Regions from separate parts of the Paenibacillus dendritiformis genome, predicted to be linked through region 2. Evidence: riboswitches for the same ligand, from Rfam matches in the RefSeq annotation. Region 2 holds a riboswitch; the other holds the start of a gene.
What was found. A riboswitch is a leader RNA that binds a small molecule or an ion and turns the genes downstream of it on or off. The one in region 2 is predicted to bind S-adenosylmethionine.
Positions count from the first base shown of each region.

Region 1: linked by a shared signal. The riboswitch ahead of L6439_RS21865 (methionine ABC transporter ATP-binding protein) and the one ahead of L6439_RS05620 (methionine ABC transporter ATP-binding protein) in region 2 are both predicted to bind S-adenosylmethionine.

Region 1 is NZ_AP025344.1:4,927,373-4,931,055, forward strand. Features, by position in the region: gene L6439_RS21860 (S9 family peptidase) at 1-1,376, shown strand, start outside; SAM riboswitch class I at 1,448-1,559, shown strand; gene L6439_RS21865 (methionine ABC transporter ATP-binding protein) at 1,673-2,677, shown strand; gene L6439_RS21870 (methionine ABC transporter permease) at 2,679-3,338, shown strand; gene L6439_RS21875 (MetQ/NlpA family ABC transporter substrate-binding protein) at 3,392-3,683, shown strand, end outside.
Region 2 is NZ_AP025344.1:1,275,569-1,279,251, reverse strand. Features, by position in the region: gene L6439_RS05625 (methionine ABC transporter permease) at 1-468, opposite strand, end outside; gene L6439_RS05620 (methionine ABC transporter ATP-binding protein) at 468-1,493, opposite strand; SAM riboswitch class I at 1,621-1,771, opposite strand; gene L6439_RS05615 (Cthe_2314 family HEPN domain-containing protein) at 1,843-2,544, opposite strand; gene L6439_RS05610 (UbiD family decarboxylase) at 2,560-3,683, opposite strand, start outside.

The DNA of each region.
Region 1 (3,683 bases), 2.9 Mb from region 2:
TCGAGGAACAGAGCGATACGTTCCTGTTCATCGATCTGTATCATTTCGGCAATCTGGACCTGTACCTGCGGCCGGATCCGAACTTCCGTCTGCTGCATGACGATACGGCCCTCTGGCTCTCGGAGCGCGACGGGTACGCTCATCTGTATCTGTTCGACAGCCGCACGGGACAGCTCATCCGGCAGATTACGTCCGGCGAATGGAACGTCCGGCGTCTGGCGGCCGTGGATGAGCGCCAGCAATGGATCTATTTCATGGCCAGCGGCCGCGAACCGGGGCGGGATCCGTACTGCCAGCACCTGTACCGCATCCGTCTCGAAGGCTCGGGCCTGACGCTGTTGACGCCGGAGGATGCGGATCATAAGATCGCCTTCGCTCCGGATCTGAGCTGCTTCACGGACACGTATTCGCGCGTCGATCTTCCCCCGGTATCCGTGCTGCGCCACAACGACGGCACCCTCGCCCGGGATCTGGAACGGGCCGATATCGAGCTGCTGCTGGAGCAGGGCTATCAGCTGCCGGAACGATTTACGGTCAAGGCCGCGGATGGAGAGACGGATCTGTACGGCATTCTGGTCCCTCCCGCATCCCGCGAACCGGGGCGGAAGTATCCGCTGATTGACTATTTCTATGGCGGGCCCCAGCTTCTCAATACGCCGAAGTCGTTCCTGTTCGAGGCCCCCCTTGATTTCTCCGGCGGCGCCCAATCGTTCGCCCAGCTCGGCTTCGCCGCGATCGTGATGGACGGGACGGGGACGCCGTACCGCTCGAAGGCGTTCCATGACACGTCCGACGGCAGGCTGGAGCATGCGGCCGGATTGGCCGATCATGCCGCCGCCATCCCGCAGCTGGCCGAACGCTACCCGTTCATCGATCCGGAGCGCGTCGGCATCTGGGGCGTCTCCGGAGGCGGCTACGGCTCGGCCCGGGCCATCCTGACCTATCCCGACGTCTATTCCGTCGCCGTCTCGGGGGCCGGCAATCACGATCAGCGCGCCTACATTGCGGCATGGGGCGAGCGCTTCCAGGGGCTGCCCGGCAAAGAACATCCGGGGCGGTACGCCCGTCAGGACAACGCCCGACTGGCGGCCAATCTGAAGGGCAAGCTGCTGCTCGCGCACGGCGATATGGATGACAACGTCCATATCGCCCATACGATGCAGCTCGTCGATGCGCTGATTCGGGCGAACAAGGACTTCGATCTGCTCATCATGCCGAACGTCAATCACAGCATTCAGTCCAACCGCTATTTCATCCGGCGCAAATGGGATTATTTCGTGAAGCATCTGCTCGGGGCCGAACCGCCCGCCCAGTATGAGATCGCGCCGGAGGCGCAGCATGCGGCCGCAGAGGCCGCTCCGCCTATTCCCGACTAATCCTATGAAAATAAAATTGACAACCGCCGCAATCCTGTGTATGATTCTCACATGACAATTTCATTTTCTTGACCTTATCAAGAGCGACTGAGGGAATAGGCCCTATGACGTCCGGCAACCTTACCCATTTGCGGTAAAAGGTGCTAAATCCTACAGAATGCGCGGCATTCTGAGAGATAAGTGGTTCCTAGCGATGCAATGCAGCCTCTTTCTCTCCTGAAAGAGGCTTTTTTCATTCGCTGGAATGGATGCCGGACGAACGGGCCGATACAGATGGACATTGGAGTGTGAGAGAGATGATAGAGATAAGGAATCTCGTCAAGGAGTACCGGAGCAAGACGGGAACGGTCGTCGGTGTCGATCATGTCTCGCTGCATATCGAGAAGGGCGACATCTACGGCATCATCGGGCGAAGCGGAGCGGGCAAAAGCTCCCTGCTGCGCTGCATCAATCTGCTGGAGCAGCCGAGCTCGGGCAGCATCCTCGTCGACGGCGTCGATCTGACCAAGCTGCAGGGCGAGCAGCTCCGTCAGGCCCGGTTGAAAATCGGGATGATCTTTCAACATTTTCACCTGATTCGATCCAAGACGGTCTACGAGAACATCGCCTTCGCGCTCAAGGCGAACCGGACATCCAAGGCGGATATCGAAGCGCGCGTGACCGAGCTGCTGGAGATGGTCGGCTTGGCCGACAAGCGCGACGTCTATCCTTCGCAGCTGAGCGGCGGCCAGAAGCAGCGGGTGGGCATCGCCAGAGCTCTCGCGAACGATCCGCATGTGCTGCTCTGCGACGAGGCGACATCCGCGCTCGACCCGGAGACGACTCAGTCCATCCTCGACCTGCTGCAAAAGATCAACCGTGAATGGAAGCTGACGATCGTGCTGATTACCCATGAGATGGAAGTCGTCAAGGCGATCTGCGATCGGATGGCGGTCATGCAGAACGGCCGCGTCGTCGAGGAGGGACCTGTCTATGATATCTTTGCGAATCCGCAGCATCCGATGACCCGCTCCTTCATCAGCAGCCTGTTCCAATTCGAGCTGCCCGACCGCTTGCTCCGGAACGGCGCCGGCACCGTCGTCAAGGTTCACTTCGTCGCCCCGCAGGCGGAGGAAGCCGTCATTACCGATATGCTGAAGAGGTTCGACGTCATGGGCAATATCCTGCATGGCAAAATCGAATATATCCATGATGCGCCCCTCGGCATCCTTATCCTGGAGCTGAACGGCGACCCGGCCGAAGTCCGGCGGGCCATGGATTATATCGCATCGCGAACGCACCGACTGGAGGTAATCAGATAAGATGGACTCCCTCATACAGATCCTGCCCGATCTGTACAAGGCGTTTTTTCAGACCTTGTATATGGTGGGCATCTCATTAGTTGCCGCTTTAATTCTGGGTCTTCCTATTGGAATAATATTATTTGTGACGGATAAAGGACTGTTCCTGGAAAACCGCCTGACCCGCGTGATCCTGGGCTTCTTCGTCAACATGATCCGGTCGATTCCGTTCATCATCCTGCTCGTCACGCTGCTGCCGCTGACGAAGCTGATCGCCGGCACCACCATCGGCCCGACGGCCGCATCCGTCTCGTTATCGGTTGCCGCTGTCCCGTTCTTCGCCCGGCTCGTCGAGACCGCGCTGCGCGAGATCGACAAGGGCGTCATCGAAGCGGCGGTGTCGATCGGGGCCACGCCGTGGATGATCATCAAGGATGTGCTGCTTCCCGAAGCGAAGCCCGGCATCGTCCAGGGGATCAACATCACGGCCATCAGTCTTGTGGCCTACTCGGCCATGGCCGGGACGATCGGCGGAGGCGGCATCGGCGATCTGGCGATCCGCTTCGGGTACTACCGCTATGACAATATGGTCATGTTCACCACCGTCATCATCCTTATCTGCCTTGTGCAGCTCATTCAATATGCCGGCGATTTCGCGGCCAAAAAGGTAGACAAGCGCTAACGCAAGCTAACGGAGGCTTCAACATCATTTCACATATTATGGAGGGTATCATCATGAAAAAGACAGTCATTCTTCTCTCGCTTATCCTGACATTCGGCCTGCTGGCCGCCTGCGGCAGCGGTTCGTCCTCCAGCGGCGGGGACAATGCGAAGCAGGAGGAGAGCAGAACGTTGAAGTTCGGGGCCACCGCAGGCCCATACAGCGATATGCTGACGAAGGCGATCAAGCCGATTATGGAGAAAAAAGGCTATACGATCGAAATCGTCGAATTCGGAGATTACGTGCAGCCGAATCTGGCGCTGTCCAACGGCGATCTGGACGCAAACCTGTTCCAGCACAAAATCT
Region 2 (3,683 bases):
CGTCGTGCCGGCGATCAAGCCCGGCATCGCCTCCGGCAGCAGCACCTTGCGCACGATCTGCCAAGTGGAGGCGCCCATCGCCTGCGCGGCTTCGATGACGCCGCGGTCCACCTCGCGCAGCGAGGTCTCCACCAGGCGGGCGAAGAAAGGCGCAGCCGCGATAACGAGCGGCGGAATCGTGCCTTCGACCCCGATCGAGGTGCCGACGATCATCCGAGTAACTGGAATGAGTGCAATCATCAAGATAACGAATGGCGCGGAACGCAAAATATTAACGATAAAAGAGACCCCGAAATATACGGTTCTTCCGGCCGTTCCTTTTGATTTTCCCGTCAAATAAAGCAGCACGCCGAGCGGAAGCCCGATTACGATCGTGAACAGCACGGAGAACAGCATCATCGCCAGCGTGTCGCTTGTCGCCGTACCGAGCTCATCCCAGTTGATTTTGGAGAAATCGAGATCCTTCATTACGCGATCACCTCCACTTCAAGTCCTCTATCCTTCAGCGCGGAGAGCGAACGCTCGACATCCGGCAGGCCGCCGTCCAGACGAACGACCAATTGTCCGTATGGTATATCCTTCATGCGCGATATCGTGCCCTGCAGTATCGTGAAGCGGACACCCGCTTCGGTGAGGACGGTTTGCAGCACGGGCTCATAAGTGACATCGCCCAAGTAATTGATCTTGACGACGCGCGAATGGTCGCCTGCCTGCCCCTGGAAGGCCATCCACGGCTGCAGGTCGGCGTCATGGCGCTCCTCCATAATGAACTCCCTCGTCACCGGATGCTGCGGCTTCAGGAAGACGTCGACCACCTTGCCCTGCTCCGCAATCTGGCCGGCATGAATGACGGCGACCCGATCGCATATCGCTTGAATGACATGCATCTCATGGGTGATGAGCACGATCGTGATGCCGAAGCGGCGGTTAATATCGAGCAGCAGCTCCAGAATCGATTGCGTCGTCTGCGGATCGAGCGCGGAGGTCGCTTCGTCGCAGAGCAGCACCTTCGGATCGTTGGCCAGCGCGCGCGCAATGCCGACTCTCTGCTTCTGTCCCCCGGACAGCTGCGCCGGATATTTATTGCGGTGCTCCTCCAGTCCGACGAGACGGATTAATTCATCCGCCTTCGCCTTCACTTGGGCGGCAGGCGTGTTCTGCAGCCGCAGCGGGAAAGCGATATTGTCGAACACGGTCGCCGAGGACAGCAGATTAAAATGCTGAAAAATCATGCCGATCTTGCTGCGCTGCTCCTGCAGCTCCCGCTTCGACAGCTTCATCATGTCCACCTGATCCACGAACACCTTCCCGGAGGTCGGGCGCTCCAGCAGGTTGATGCTGCGCAGCAGCGTGCTCTTGCCGGCCCCGGAGTGGCCGATAATGCCGAAAATTTCCCCTTGCTCTATCGTCAAACTGACATCATTCAATGCGAGAGGTCCGGACAGCTTCCCTTTGGCTTCATATTGTTTGCTGATATGCTCCAGACGAATCAATGATAGTTTTCCCCTTCCTAATTAGCGGTGACCCGTATCTCTGTATATTCACGCCAAAAGCCCCCTCTTGGCAGATGCCAAAAGGGGGCTGTCTCATACTTCTTCATTCCAGATGGGTTAGCGCCCTTTCTTATCTGCCAGAACTTATCCGTTCTGAAGGAATTAGCACCATTGACATCCTGCAATCTTGCGGCAGCGGTAAGCTGCGAGCAAATACGGGTTGCAGGATCGGTTGCCGGGCTTCACAGGGCCTGTCCCTCCGCCACTCTTGATAAGAAATCGTTATGAAATTATTCAAAGTATATGATATTACTCGGGTATTGTCAATTGACTTTTTTTACCTTACGTTTCATTTTTCCAGGGTAACGATCGCGCGGAACGAAGCGGTAAGCGCGCCGCACACCATCTGCATGCCTTCTTCCACATCGTTCATGTTCGCCTGGATATCCTCCAGCCGCAGCTTGCTGTTCAAGCTCCGGTGCCGCTGCCACAGATCGTCCTGCATCTCCGCATTCATATAATGAATCTCGGTATTGCGGCGCTTGCGCAAGCGCTGCATCGCTTCTCCATGAAGCTGCTTCAGACCGGACAGCTTGTCGGTAAGACGCGGATGCCTGCCTGTCAAGTGCAGGCGGCGGAGCACCGTGAAGTAAGAGAAAAACGGCTTCATTTCCTCCGTCTCCAGCCGCAGCACCTCATTCAAAAGCGTCCCCAGCTTGTCCAGGATCGAGAAGATGCGGATGAATGCATTTTTATAAAAGTAAACGTGACGGTAATAATCATCCAGCTCATTATCATTCATATCATCCTGGTACTTCTTCGTCACCCGCTCCGCATACTTGCCGGAGGCATAGATGCTCTCCTCCAGCTCATCGAGCGACGTGCGAAGCCCGACCGTCCAGATTTCGATTTTGCGCCAGTAGTGACCCGGATCCCCGCCGTTGTCCATCTGCTTCCTTACATGCGACAGATAGCGGTCTATCGCCTCCATCGCTTCCTTCAACGCGCCTTCGTCCCTGCGGGGCTCTTCCCCGAACAGGCTTCGCAGCATCGCGACCACCCCCGATTAGTATCCGTTCGGGAAATAGTCTTTCCAACGATCGTCAACCCGTTGCACGATATCTTCCCGCGGGAACAATTCGTCCGGGTAGCCCGGCTTCATGCGCGCATCGATAACAATCGGCAGTTGATACGCAATGTGGTGATTTCGGACTTCCATCCGCGCGTATATATCAGAAGCAGGGTTGAAGCGGGTGAACACCGTCCACAGGAAAGAGAGCTGCGTGCGGGCCACTTGCGCATCGTCCACCAGGAAGACGAGCGGCCAAGGCGTCTCCTGATCGGCCAACCGCTCCATCAGCCGTTGCGCCAGCTGCGGCTCGGCCTCATAGGACGCTCCGGACATCGTCAGGCAGCCGCGGCAGAACACGGCCACATCCGTTATTTCGTCGATCGGTCCCCCCTCGTACGTATGCGGGAGCTCGCGGACCGGCTCGCCGACACCCAGCAATATGCCCTTGCTGCCATGGTTCAGCTTGTGCCCGGTATAATCGAGCGTATCATGGGACGTATTGTTCAGCACATACAGATCCGACTCCGGTTGGAAGCGCTCCAATACGTTCTCCATCAGCTGCGCGAAATTGTCCAGATCGACATCCTGATCAGTGAGCATCAGGAATTTGGTGAGGCTGAGCTGGCCTTCTCCGAGAATCCGGAAGCCGCTCAGCATCGCCTCGCGCGAATAGCTCTCGCGGACGACGGCGGCGGCCAGCGAATGGACTCCCGTCTCCGGATAAGGATGCACCTTGCGCACGCTCGGCATGACCATCGGGAAGGCCGGTGACAGCAATTTGACCAGATACTCGCCCAAATAGTAGTCCTCCTGGCGAGGCTTGCCGACGACCGTCGCCGGGTAGATCGCGTCTTTGCGGTGATACATGTGCTTCACATTGACAAGCGGGAAGTCATGCGCCCAGGAATAATAACCGTAATGATCGCCGAACGGCCCTTCCAGCCGCCGCTCATGCGGCGGCACATAGCCCTGGATGACGAACTCGGCTTCCGCCGGAATGCGGTGCCCTTCGAAGCCGCTGTCCACGACAGGCAGGCGCTCGCCCATGACGAAGGAGGCCATGAGCAGCTCCGGCAGCTTCTCCGGAAGCGGCGCGATGGCGGCCGCAATCAATGCGG